DNA from 2 places in the Lysinibacillus sp. Y5S-8 genome. Region 1 is predicted to be linked to the other one. Evidence: predicted binding sites of a transcription regulator. Region 1 holds the regulator's gene; the other holds the start of a gene.

Evidence for each region. The regulator Rex, encoded in region 1, represses fermentation and respiration genes when NADH is low (regulators of the CRP and FNR family bind a similar motif). The targets are predictions, from matches to a motif close to TTGTGAAATATTTCACAA.
Region 2: V6670_RS19805 (cytochrome ubiquinol oxidase subunit I) is a predicted target of Rex. The motif match lies at 4,361-4,378, and genes of this name have one in related genera.

The regions. Positions count from the first base shown of each region.
Region 1 is NZ_CP145889.1:4,155,190-4,162,285, reverse strand. Features, by position in the region: gene V6670_RS20305 (ATP-binding cassette domain-containing protein) at 266-2,209, opposite strand; gene V6670_RS20300 (redox-sensing transcriptional repressor Rex) at 2,463-3,098, shown strand; gene V6670_RS20295 (twin-arginine translocase TatA/TatE family subunit) at 3,264-3,449, shown strand; gene tatC (twin-arginine translocase subunit TatC) at 3,467-4,291, shown strand; gene V6670_RS20285 (type II CAAX endopeptidase family protein) at 4,369-5,133, opposite strand; gene groES (co-chaperone GroES) at 5,305-5,589, shown strand; gene groL (chaperonin GroEL) at 5,720-7,096, shown strand, end outside.
Region 2 is NZ_CP145889.1:4,040,414-4,047,509, reverse strand. Features, by position in the region: gene gatA (Asp-tRNA(Asn)/Glu-tRNA(Gln) amidotransferase subunit GatA) at 1-930, shown strand, start outside; gene gatB (Asp-tRNA(Asn)/Glu-tRNA(Gln) amidotransferase subunit GatB) at 932-2,359, shown strand; gene V6670_RS19815 (thioredoxin family protein) at 2,517-3,080, shown strand; gene V6670_RS19810 (diacylglycerol kinase) at 3,154-4,068, shown strand; gene V6670_RS19805 (cytochrome ubiquinol oxidase subunit I) at 4,628-5,974, shown strand; gene V6670_RS19800 (cytochrome d ubiquinol oxidase subunit II) at 5,971-6,996, shown strand; gene V6670_RS19795 (hypothetical protein) at 7,011-7,096, shown strand, end outside.

The DNA of each region.
Region 1 (7,096 bases):
TGCACAATATGTTGATAACTTGTGCATAACTTGTGATTATTCAATATATAGTAGCACGTTTTACAAGGGATGATGTGGATAAAATAATTTTTGATTGTGGACAATGTGGAAAACTCTGTTGATATGTTGGTATTACTAGATTTATAGTGTGTATAAAACTGTGGGCATTTTTTGTCGAAAAATAGCACTTGACCAATATATATGAAAAATAAAGGTGTGTAAAGAAAAAAGCCATGCGGCGAGGCACATGGCTTAAAATCAGTAACTACATATTAATATTTTCAAGTTCCTCATTTAGCTCTAACCATTCTAATTCCAATCGCTCATGCTGTTCTTTAGCAGTAGCTAATTCGTCTTGAAGCTGTGAAATTTTTTCGTGATCCGTGAAAATTGCAGGGTCACAGAGAGCTTCCTCGAGCCTATCAATGGTAGCTGTCGTTTCTTGCATCTTCGCCTCTAGTTCTTCAATAGTACGCCTAATTTGACGTTCGCGTTTTTTTGCCTCTTTATCAATTTTAGAGGTAGAAGTCTTATCAGGTAGGTCTTGCTGTACTTGCAGTTGGGAGGCAGCCTTCATTTGCGCTAGCTCCAACAGTTCCTGTTTTTTCTCTACATAATAATCATAGTCGCCTAAATATTCAAATGACCCAGTTCCAGACATCTCCACCACTTTCGTTGTGATACGATTAATGAAGTAGCGGTCATGGGAGACAAATAGAAGCGTTCCAGGATAATCAATCAGTGCATTTTCCAGAACCTCTTTACTATCTAAGTCTAGATGGTTTGTAGGTTCATCGAGAATTAAAAAATTGGCCTTTTGCATCATTAATTTTGAGAGTGCAAGGCGTGCTTTTTCACCGCCTGATAAAGAGGATACGGTTTTATCCACATCTTCTCCACTAAATAGGAAGCGTCCTAAGACAGTGCGAATATCTTTTTCATTCATGAGCGGCCATTCATCCCATAGCTCTTTCAAGACACTTTTATTGCTTGAAAGCTTTGCTTGCTCTTGATCATAATAGCCAATTTGTACATTAATACCATAACGAATAGCACCTGCAAGAGGTGTTAAATCTTTCACAATCGTTTTTAATAATGTTGATTTACCAACCCCATTTGGTCCAACAAGGGCTATCCGATCCTCGCGAAAAGTGCGCAGGTTAATACCACTAGATATTAGCTGATCATCATAGCCGATTGTTAAATCATCGACGGATAAAACATCATTACCACTTTGACGTTCGATAGTAAAACCAAAACTAGCAGATTTCTCATCACCATCTGGCGATTCCATCCACTCAGTTCGTTCAAGCATTTTACGTCGACTTTGTGCCATTTTTGTTGTAGAGGCACGTGCAATATTCTTTTGGATAAAATCCTCTAGCTTGGCCTTTTCATCTTGCTGACGCTCAAAAAGTTTGACATCGCGTTCATAGGTTTTAGCCTTTTCATCTAAATAAGCACTGTAATTGCCTGTATATTTTGTAACACGATGACGTGACACTTCGTAGACAATGGAAACGACTTGGTCTAAGAAGTAGCGGTCATGGGAAACAATTAAAATAGCTCCTTCATAGCTCTTTAAATAAGATTCCAACCAAGATAATGTTTCGATATCTAAATGGTTCGTAGGCTCATCGAGAATTAAAAGGTCTGGTTTACTAAGTAAAAGCTTAGCCAGTGCTAAACGTGTGCGTTGTCCACCAGATAGTGAGCTAATGGGTTTATCATAGTCTTCGGGATAGAACTGCATTCCATGAAGCACTGAACGTATGTCCGATTCATATTGATAGCCGCCAGCATCCTTAAAAGTATGCTGTAGTTGATCGTATTCCGACATAACTTTCGCATACAGAGTGGGATTTTCGTAAACGGTAGGATCAGCCATTTGCTGTTCGAGCGAGCGGAGCGTTTGTTCTTGGGCTAAAAGCGGTTCGAAAATCGTCATCATTTCATCCCAAATAGTTAACGTAGAATTTAATCCAGCATGTTGCTCTAAATAGCCAACCTGAATGCCCTTTGGGATAATGATATCCCCGGAGTCATAGGACATTTGACCAGCGATTATTTTTAATAAAGTCGATTTACCTGCACCGTTTCGCCCTACTAAGGCAACACGATCACGATGTTGAACTTCTAATTTAACACCACTTAAAATTTCATCTGCAAGAAAGGATTTAGTTAGTTGATTGACCTGTAAAACAATCATTCTTGACACCTCAATTCTACCTTAGTGTAATGGATGAACGATTTGCATGCAATGTAGGTGCTTTACTTATTCCTAGCAGTCATGTAAGATTGAAACGATTTCTTTTTAGTTAGTTGCGTACAAAGCGCCATTAACTAAAGAGAAATACGCTAGTGGATTGCAAAAATGTTGTATATAGTTAAGGATAAATGTATTAAAATTAGTAGTTAAATACAGTAAAATTGATTGAGGTTCATCATAAGGAGGAGAAAGTTTGAAACAAGAATTAAAAATCCCACAAGCCACTACAAAAAGACTTCCTCTTTACTATCGATTTATTCAAAACTTTGCACAAGAAGGTATGGAACGTATTTCGTCGAAGGAACTGAGTGAAGCGATGAAAATAGATTCTGCAACGATTCGCCGTGATTTTTCTTATTTTGGCGCTCTTGGTAAAAAGGGCTATGGCTATGATGTGCAGCATTTATTACAATTTTTTAGCCAGACGCTTGATCAACATGAAACGACAAAAGTAGCGTTAATTGGCGTGGGGAATTTGGGCAGTGCATTATTAAAATATAATTTTCAAAAAAACCATAATACACATATTGTCGTAGCATTCGATTCTAAAGCACCGAAGGATGGCAAAATGATTAGTAATATTCCTGTTTTTCATCCAGATTTACTGGAGGAGAAGTATGCAGAATACGGTGCAGAGCTTGCGATTTTAACCGTTTCACCACGCTCCGCACAAAAAATGGCGGATCGTTTAGCAGCAATGAATGCAAAGGGTATTTTAAACTTTACACCAGAACGGTTAACAGTACCAGATAGAATGCAGCTTTTAACCATTGATTTATCGGTAGAATTGCAAGCGCTTATATATTTAATTCGTAATCAGGAAGTGTGAAAATAATACATATTTTTAAGTGTAATTCACCATTTCTGTCAAATAATATTTTTTAATAAAATGCGGCTAAACCTGTGAGAGAGACGAAAAACTTTCACATATAATTAGTTAGCAAAATGGCGAAATATGCGTTAAAATGATGGATATAAAGAGGAGGTGGCTGTAATGGGTGGAATTGGTCCTATGAGCCTCATTATTATCGGAATTGTCGCGTTATTAATTTTTGGCCCTAAGAAGTTACCAGAGCTTGGTAAGGCATTTGGTTCAACACTACGTGAATTCAAAAATGCTACTAAAGGTTTAGCCGACGAAGATGATGATGACAAGAAAAAGAAAGAACTAGATAAGTAAGTTAGGATGTTTGAGGAATGAATCCAAAAGATCTAACTGTCATTGAGCATATAGAAGAATTAAGAAAACGGCTGTTCATTGTTGCCGTTTTCTTTGTTCTCGCTATGGCTGGCGGCTTTTTCGTCGCAAAGCCGCTTGTTAAATACCTTCAAATGACTGGAGCAAAATATAATATTGAGCTTCATGCATTTGACGTAGTCACACCACTTGCAATTTATATACAAGTTGTTTTTATAATTGCCTTTATTCTTTCATCGCCAGTGTTGATGTATCAATTATGGTCGTTTATTAGCCCTGGATTAAGAGAAGTAGAACGTAAAGCCACTCTAAGCTATATACCTTATTCATTTCTATTGTTTATTGCAGGGTTATCTTTTTCGTACTTTTTACTCTTCCCGTATGTCATAAAATTCATGATGAATTTATCGAATGATTTGGAGATACAGCAAACCATTGGTATACATGAGTATTTTACATTTTTGTTTAAGCTTACAATACCCTTTGGTTTTCTATTCCAGTTACCGATTGTTGTTTTATTCTTTTCGCGAATTGGTATATTAAGTCCAGATTTACTAATTCGAATTCGTAAATATTCATACTTTGGTTTATTTGTATGTGCAGCGATTATTGCACCGCCAGAGTTGGCGTCACATTTAATGGTTTCTGTGCCATTGTTTATCTTGTATGAAATTAGTATTATGATTTCTCGGATTGGTTATAAGAAATATCTTAAATCTGAGGAAATTCGTTTAAAAGAAGAACAGGAAGCGGAGCAAAAACGTCAGATTGAAGAGGCGCTTGAGCAGCAACGACGACAAATAGAAGAATTGAATCAACAGTAATAGATAAAGCTCGGTGCCCTCAATGGGACACCGAGCTTTTGTGTTCTAATGCCGCTTTACAATGACTTTACAAAAAATTATTGCATTTTTTCTAGTTCTTGAAGAAACTTTTGCAATGGCTCTGCATAGAATTGTACAAGTGTCACAAATCCATTAAGCATAACGTGTGCGATAATAGAAGTCCAAATGCGTTTTGTTTTGTGATATAAAAAGGCAAATATTAAGCCACAAATGGTATAAAGCAAGATATGCGAGAAGTCGAAGTGGATAATCGCAAAGAATATGGCACTTACTATAGCCGCTACCCAGAAATTTGTTGTTTGGACAAGCGAGCCAAATATGACTCTGCGGAAGACGAATTCTTCTAAAATAGGCCCAAATACAACAATCGCTAATATAGCAACGGGAGCACCTTGAGCTATAGCGACGATATCTGCGGTATTTTGGGAACCTCCTTCTATACCGAAAACAGCCATCTCAATAGCGGCACCAATCATTTGACCAAAGAACACGAGGAAGAAACCGAAGATTCCCCAAACAATTGTAAGAGGGATCGTTTCCTTTTTTCCTTGATAAATGTTCCAAAAGGCTTTATCACGAGATGTTAGGATTAAGCTTAAAATGAGCGCAATAGCAAAACTAAGGGCAATATACCAGCCTTGAGTAATGGGAGCCGCTTGTTCAGAAGCTAGATCAGTTATCTTCATAACGAGCTTATGAAACGGTAAGAGCAGCCATCTGCTTGAAATCTGCATCACGATATAAATTAATAAGACATACAGGGCTGTTTTTTTATGTTTCGTTATTTTTTGAGAATTAGTCACAGTCAAAATCCTTTCCATTCATATGCTTCCTTTCTATTGTAGAGGAATATGGAAAGAAAACAAAATTTTTCGAAGTTCTGGCTTGCAAAAAAAAGTGTGATTGATTATCATAATAATTGTGTTAGCACTCATTGATATAGAGTGCTAATAAATTTTAACAATTATTTAATTATTAGGAGGTTGTTTCACTTGTTAAGACCACTAGGAGATCGTATTGTAATTGAACTAATCGAGGTAGAAGAGAAATCTGCATTCGGTATTGTACTACCTGACTCTGCAAAAGAAAAACCACAAGAGGGTAAAGTAGTAGCAGTTGGGACAGGTCGTGTATTAGAGAACGGGCAACGTGTAGAGCTTGACGTTAAAGTTGACGACCGCATTATTTTCTCTAAATACGCTGGAACAGAAGTTAAATTTGAAGGTAATGAATACCTAATTTTACGCGAAAGCGATATTCTTGCAATTATTGAATAAGTACATTATTCACACCTTAAATAAAGGTGAAGGCTTATTGTTTGTTTAACGAAAATGACAATAAGATGAAATTGATATAAATATATTGAAGAAGCTTAACGAATATTCCATTTCAGGAGGGTAAATTCTCATGGCAAAAGATATTAAATTCTCAGAAGACGCTCGTTCATTAATGTTACAAGGTGTAGATAAATTAGCGAATACAGTAAAAGTAACATTAGGACCAAAAGGACGTAATGTTGTTTTAGAAAAAAAATTCGGTTCACCACTTATTACAAATGATGGTGTAACAATCGCTAAAGAAATCGAGCTAGAAAACCCATATGAAAACATGGGGGCAAAATTAGTAGCAGAGGTTGCTTCTAAGACAAATGAAATCGCTGGTGACGGTACAACAACAGCAACAGTATTAGCACAAGCAATTATTCGTGAAGGCTTGAAAAACGTTACGGCTGGTGCAAATCCTGTAGGTATCCGCAAAGGTATTGATAAAGCAGTTGCTGCTGCACTTACAGAATTACACGCTATTTCTCGTCCAGTAAGCAATAAAGAAGAAATTGCACAAGTTGCTGCTATTTCTGCTGCAGATGATGAAGTTGGACAACTGATCGCTGAAGCAATGGAGCGTGTTGGTAACGACGGCGTTATCACAATCGAAGAATCTAAAGGCTTCACAACAGAACTTGATGTAGTAGAAGGTATGCAGTTTGACCGTGGCTATGCTTCACACTACATGGTAACTGACACAGATAAAATGGAAGCGGTTCTTGATAACCCATACATTTTAATTACTGATAAAAAAATTACAAACATTCAAGAAGTATTACCACTATTAGAACAAGTGGTACAACAAGGTCGTCCATTAGTAATCATTGCTGAAGACGTGGAAGGAGAAGCACTTGCAACTCTTGTTGTGAACAAGCTTCGTGGTACATTCAATGCTGTAGCAGTAAAAGCACCAGGCTTCGGTGATCGTCGTAAAGCAATGCTTGAAGATATCGCTATCCTAACTGGTGGTCAAGTAATTACTGAAGAATTAGGCTTAGACCTAAAATCAGCGGATATTTCTTCACTTGGACGTGCAGCAAAAGTTGTTGTAACAAAAGACAACACAACAATCGTTGAAGGTGTTGGCGGTGCAGACGCAATCGAAGGACGCATTGGTCAAATCCGTGCACAACTTGCTGAAACAACATCAGAATTCGATAAAGAAAAATTACAAGAACGTCTTGCAAAATTAGCAGGTGGCGTAGCAGTTATCAAAGTTGGTGCTGCAACAGAAACTGAGCTTAAAGAACGTAAACTTCGTATTGAAGATGCTCTAAACTCTACTCGTGCCGCTGTTGAAGAAGGTATCGTATCAGGTGGTGGTACAGCCCTTCTTAACGTCTATGCAGCAGTTGAAAAAGCAGCTGAATCAGTAGATGGCGACGTAGCTACAGGTGTGAAAATCGTTTTACGTGCTTTAGAAGAACCAGTTCGCCAAATCGCTAATAACGCTGGTCTT
Region 2 (7,096 bases), 110 kb from region 1:
CAACCAGCAGCTTACTGTGGTGTTGTAGGGATGAAGCCTACATATGGTCGTGTATCTCGTTTTGGTCTAGTTGCATTTGCCTCTTCTTTAGACCAAATTGGACCAATTACACGCAACGTTGAAGATAATGCGCTATTATTAGAAGCCATCGCAGGCTTAGATCCAAATGATTCTACATCGGCAAACGTAGAGGTACCAAATTACGCTGCAGCGCTTACTGGTGATGTAAAAGGCTTACGTATTGCTGTACCAAAGGAATTCCTTGGTGAAGGTGTTGGCGAGGCAGCACGTCAATCAGTGCTTACTGCATTAGAGGTATTAAAAGGCCTAGGTGCTACTGTAGAAGAAGTATCACTTCCTCATTCAAAATATGCACTTGCTGCATACTATATCCTTTCTTCATCAGAAGCGTCTTCTAACTTATCTCGTTTCGATGGTATCCGTTATGGTTTCCGTGCAGAAAATGTTACAAATTTGATGGACCTTTATAAAGAAACACGTGCACAAGGTTTTGGTGATGAAGTAAAACGCCGCATCATGCTTGGAACTTACTCACTAAGTGCCGGCACGTATGATGCGTATTATAAAAAAGCGCAACAAGCACGTACACTTATCAAAGCAGACTACGACAAGGTATTTGAAGACTTTGATGTTATCATTGGGCCTACATCCCCAACACCAGCATTTAAAATTGGTGAAAACGTCGATGACCCGATGACAATGTATGCGAACGATATTTTAACAATCCCGATGAACTTAGCTGGAGTACCTGCTATTTCAATTCCATGTGGCTTTGAAAACGGACTACCACTTGGTTTACAAATTATTGGTAAATACTTTGATGAAGCAACTATTTACCGTGTAGCTCATGCTTTTGAACAAGCAACAGAGTTCCATAAACAAGTTCCTCAAATGTGGGAGGGAAAATAACATGAACTTTGAAACAGTCATTGGTTTAGAAGTACACGTTGAGTTGAAAACAAACTCAAAAATCTTCTCACCAGCACCAGCTCACTTTGGTGCTGAACCAAATACAAATACAACAGTAATTGATTTAGGGTACCCTGGTGTCCTACCAGTCCTTAACAAAAATGTAGTAGATTTTGCAATGCGTGCTGCACTTGCACTTAATATGGAAATCGAACAAGAAACAAAATTTGACCGTAAAAACTACTTCTATCCAGATAATCCGAAAGCTTATCAAATTTCACAATTCGATAAACCAATCGGTAAAAACGGCTGGATCGATATTGAAGTAGACGGCTATACAAAACGTATCGGTATTACACGTCTTCATATGGAAGAAGATGCTGGTAAACTTTCACATGCTGGGGATCACTCATTAGTTGACTTTAACCGTCAAGGTACACCACTTGTTGAGATTGTTTCTGAGCCAGACATTCGTACACCAAACGAAGCATATGCTTACCTAGAAAAATTAAAATCAATTATTCAATATACAGACGTATCTGATTGTAAGATGGAAGAAGGCTCATTACGTTGTGATGCCAACATTTCTCTTCGTCCGTATGGTCAAGAAGAATTTGGCACAAAAACGGAGCTTAAAAACCTGAACTCCTTCAACTATGTTCGTCGTGGTTTAGAGCATGAGGAATTACGTCAAGCTGATGTATTATTATCAGGCGGTATTATTGAGCAAGAAACACGTCGCTTCGATGAAAAAACAGGTAAAACAATTTTAATGCGTGTGAAAGAGGGAACAGATGATTACCGTTACTTCCCAGAGCCAGACTTAGTTCGTCTTTCGATTGATGATGCATGGCTAGAGAGAGTGAAATCAGAAATTCCTGAGCTTCCAGACGCTCGTAAAAAACGTTATGTAGAAGAATTAGGCTTAACATCATATGATGCAGGAGTTCTTGTTATTTCTAAAGAAATCTCAGACTTCTTCGAGGCAATGATTGTGAACGATGCAGATGCGAAACTTTCTGCTAACTGGCTAATGGGTGATGTTTCAGCTTACTTAAATGCGGAACAAAAAGACCTTAAAGATACTGCATTAACACCAGAAAACCTTGCTGAGATGGTGAAATTAATCACTGACGGAACAATTTCTTCTAAGATCGGTAAAAAAGTATTTGCTGAATTAGTAGAAAACGGTGGTTCTGCACAGGATATTGTGAAGGCGAAAGGTTTAGTTCAAATTTCCGATGAAGGTGCACTGCTAGCTATCGTAACAGAAGTTTTAGATAACAACGCACAATCTATCGAAGACTTTAAAAATGGTAAAGATCGTGCAATTGGCTTCTTAGTTGGTCAAATTATGAAGGCAACAAAAGGTCAAGCCAACCCTCCAATGGTTAATAAATTATTACAACAAGAAATTGCCAAACGATAATACTCGTTGTAACATAATAGCCGAGAGAGCTTTATTGCTCCCTCGGCTATTAATTTTCAAAAATGTAACTAATTTGCAATTTATAACACTTAATAGTTGTTTAAAAAGAGTATTCATAGCAAAATATAGAATAGACAATAATAAGGGGGACGAGCCAATGAAAACTGAACAACAATATTTTCAAGAAGCTATTTCGATACAACAATATATGGAGAACATGACGACGTTGAAAGAAGAGAGCTTCCGTATTTATGATGGTTTTAAAGTGCCAACAAACGATGGCTTCATCGAATTACTAAAAGATAAGCAGCCAAAAATTTTAACCATTACAGAAGATTGGTGCGGAGACGCTATGTTAAACAATCCTATTATTCGTCGTGTTGCTGAAGCGGCAGGGTTAGAAATGCGTACCGTTTTCCGTGATGCTGATACAGAGTTAATTGATCGTTATTTAACAAAAGGTGGTCGTGCTATCCCGATTTATCTGTTGTTAGATGATGCAGGTGAGGTTGTAGGAAAATGGGGACCACGTGCGCCTGAATTACAAGAGTTAGTCGTAACGAAACGAGCGAGTTTACCAGATAAAGAAGATCCAACATTTGAAGAAGCTCAAAAAGCTCTTTATGCAGAAATTCGAGAGGAAAATATCTCGAACCCAACTTACTGGACATATGTCTATGAGGACTTTAAAAAACAGGTAACAAACGCATTACAAAAATAACAAGAGCATTGCAACATTTCAACGTAGAATTTCGTTGAATGAAATAGAATCTTATGAAGCAGGAAGGTATGTTATGAAACGAGCAAGAATCATTTATAATCCTACATCTGGACGCGAAGTATTTAAGAAACATCTACCAGAGGTGTTGGAAAAACTAGAGGTAGCAGGCTATGAGACATCCTGTCATGCAACAACATGTGAGGGAGATGCAACGCTTGCAGCAAAAAATGCGGTAGAGCGTGGTTTTGATATCATCATCGCAGTTGGTGGAGATGGCACATTAAATGAAGTTGTTTCAGGTGTAAGTCCATTTGAAAACCGTCCGAAAGTTGGTCTAATTCCGATGGGCACTACAAATGATTTTGCCCGTGCTGTGCATATTCCTCGAAATATTGATGAGGCTGTAGACATTATAATTCAAGGCGACACATTACCAGTAGACGTGGGTCTCTTAAATGGCGAACGCTATTTCATTAATATTGCTGCTGGGGGACGTATTACAGAACTCACTTATGAAGTACCAAGTAAAATGAAAACAATGCTTGGCCAGTTAGCCTATTATGTAAAGGCAGTAGAAATGATTCCATCCATCAAAGCTTCCCATATGCGTATTGAATATGATGGCGAAGTATTTGATGGGGACGCCATGATGTTCCTATGTGGTTTAACGAATTCAGTAGGTGGCTTTGAAAAACTTGCCCCTGATGCGAGTATTAATGATGGTTACTTTACAGTAATAGTACTGAAAAAAGTAAGCCTTCCAGAGTTTATTCAACTAGCTGCTATGGCATTACGAGGCGAACATTTAAATGACGATCGTGTCATTTATAAAAAAGCCAGCGTTGTCAAAGTCACGACTGAAAACGAAGTCCATCTTAACCTAGATGGCGAATATGGCGGAGACGCACCAGCTACATTTGAAAATCTGAAGCGTCACATTGAAATCTTTGTCCCACTTGCAGATATTCGAGAAGAAGACCGCATTTAATTAATCCAAAAAGCTCATCCTATTTTAGTTGGATGAGCTTTTTGGATTAATTGGGGCATTCTATCTCGTACTTATAAAAGTGAGGGATCTGCATATTAGGAAGTCCTCTAAAGAGAAAAGCTTCACCACTCCCAAAAATATCTACCCCACACACTCCCAAAGTTAACCTTCCCAATAGAAGCCGAAAACCAGAACTGCCACATAAGAATCTCTGCAAACCTACTTAATCCGATTTCTTCCTTTATTAAATTAGAATGGACTAAATTATACGATTTCATCTTTAGAGCTTAGATTGTGAATGAATTTAGAAAAATGTTTGGCAAATGTGCGTATATTAGTTGAACAAAATTTGAAACCTTAATAATAGCCTGAAATTTCGGTCCGTTATTAAGGTTTTATTCGTTGTAATAGTGGAAAATGGGGGTATGGATAAGGGAAAGGAAGTGTTGCCTTTGTATAAGTCACAAGAAAAGAAACTTATATGGATAAGTTTTGGTGTTGCAATTATTATGCTACTTTCCATTCTTGGAAGAATATTTGGAAGTTAGGGGGCAATGAGATGATTAATGAATCAGCAGTCTTTTGGAGTCGAGCATTAACGGAGTTAACATTATCGTTCCATATTATTTATGCAACGATTGGTGTAGGTGTCCCGTTGATGATTATGATTGCTCAATGGACTGGGTATAAAAAGAATGATGAGCATTATATCTTAATGGCGAGACGTTGGGCGCGTGGTTTTGTTATTACTGTGGCCGTAGGTGTTGTAACAGGAACTGCCATTGGCTTACAGCTTTCATTATTGTGGCCTAACTTTATGCAACTTGCTGGTCAAACGATTGCATTACCACTTTTTTTGGAAACGTTTGCATTTTTCTTTGAAGCTATATTTTTAGGGATCTATTTATATACATGGGACCGCTTTGATAGTCAGAAAAAACATATGCTACTATTAATTCCTGTCGCTGTTGGAGCGTCGATGTCAGCGGTCTTCATTACAATTGTTAATGCTTTTATGAATGCACCACAAGGATTTGATATTGTAAACGGAGAACTTGTCAATATTCAACCTTTTTTAGCGATGTTTAACCCGGCCATGCCGACAAAGGTAGCGCATGTACTTGTGACAGCGTATATGACATCGGCATTTGTACTAGCAGCTATTGCGGGATACAGAATGTTAAAAGGCTCTAAGCATGTATACCATAAAAAATCATTGCTTTTACTTATGAAAATTGGCTTGATTTTCTCCATAGCTGCTGCTGTAATTGGAGATTTTTCAGGAAAATACTTAGCTGAATATCAACCCGAAAAACTAGCCGCTGCAGAATGGCATTTTGAAACAGAGGGTAAAGCATCGCTTGTATTATTTGGTGTATTAGATGGAGAAGAAGTAAAATACGCCATTAAAATTCCGTATGCTTTGAGCATTCTTGCACATTTTAATCCTAACGCAGAGGTAATTGGCTTAGATCAATTTGCGGAGGAGGATTTACCACCACTCTATATTCATTATCTCTTTGATATTATGGTGTCCATTGGTATGTTTATGGTGCTAGTTTCATTACTTTATGTTGTAGGGAAAGCACGGGGCTGGCAATTTATTCATTCGCGATGGTATAGATGGATTATTGTTGCGGGAGGACCTCTGTCAATCATTGCCATCGAAGCAGGTTGGTGGCTTGCGGAAGTTGGACGTCAACCATGGATACTGTATGGTCTAATGCGTACACCGGAGGGAGCTACTACGAGTGACCATGTGGATTTAATGATGCTATTGTTCGCAGGTGTTTATGCAGTTTTAGCAGTAGGAAGTATTGTCGTCTTGGTTCGAATGTTTAAAAAGAATCCAATCGAGCGTGAAATTGAAGATCGCCACTCTGAAAAAGGCGGTGACATCCTATGACGTTAGAGGTATTAGGTATTTCCGTATTATGGATTTTTCTATTTGGCTATGTCATTGTCGCATCCATTGATTTTGGTGCAGGCTTCTTCAACGCTTATAGCCTACTAATTGGTAAAAATCATATTTTAACAAATATTATCAAACGTTATTTATCGCCTGTCTGGGAAGTAACCAATGTCTTTTTAGTATTCTTCTTCGTAGGGATCGTTGGATTTTTCCCACAAACTGCTTTTTATTACGGAACGATTTTACTTGTGCCAGTCAGTATTTCGCTTGTACTGTTAGCAATTCGTGGCTCCTACTATGCCTTTGAATCGTACGGCACGCGAGGACATATAGGGTATACGCTGACATACGGTGTGGCAGGTTTATTAATTCCCGCTTCCTTATCTGTTGTTTTTGCCATTGCTGGTGGAGGCTATGTTGATCTGATTGATAGGCAACCTGTGCTAAACTACTGGACTTTATATACAAGTCCATTTGCTTGGAGCATTGTGGTACTGAGCATCGCTGCTGTGCTGTATATTTCAGCCGTATTTTTAACGTGGTATGCTCATAAAGCAAATGACGTAGAAGCGACTAAACTGATGCGAAAATATGCACTTGTTTGGGCAGCACCATTAATGATTAGTGCACTGGGCATTATGTATGAAATGAAATCTATTAACCCAGAAAGTTATAGTCACATGGTGAATTTATGGTGGATGTTTGCGATTTCAGCTGTCTTATTTATTATTACAGTCATGCTCATTGCCATGCGTAAAAAGTACGGACTTGCAGTTGGGCTTCTTATTGCTCAATTTGCTGTAGCCTTCTTTGCATATGGGATAGCACAATATCCATACTTACTGTATCCGTATTTAACAATTTACGATAGTTTTACAAGCACACAAATGGCGGTTGCTTTAGTCATCGCATTTATTTTAGGGCTGTGCCTTCTTCTTCCTTCACTCTATTTATTGATGAAACTATTCTTGTTCAATAAAAACTATGTGACAGGAAAAGAAGACAATCACGCATAGGAGGAAATCAAGGTATGCAAAGTTTCTTAATTTTTTATGCACCTTTTATTGTCGTCATTCTTGGGATCTTGTGTGCATTTTGGTGGGCACCAAGGGATTA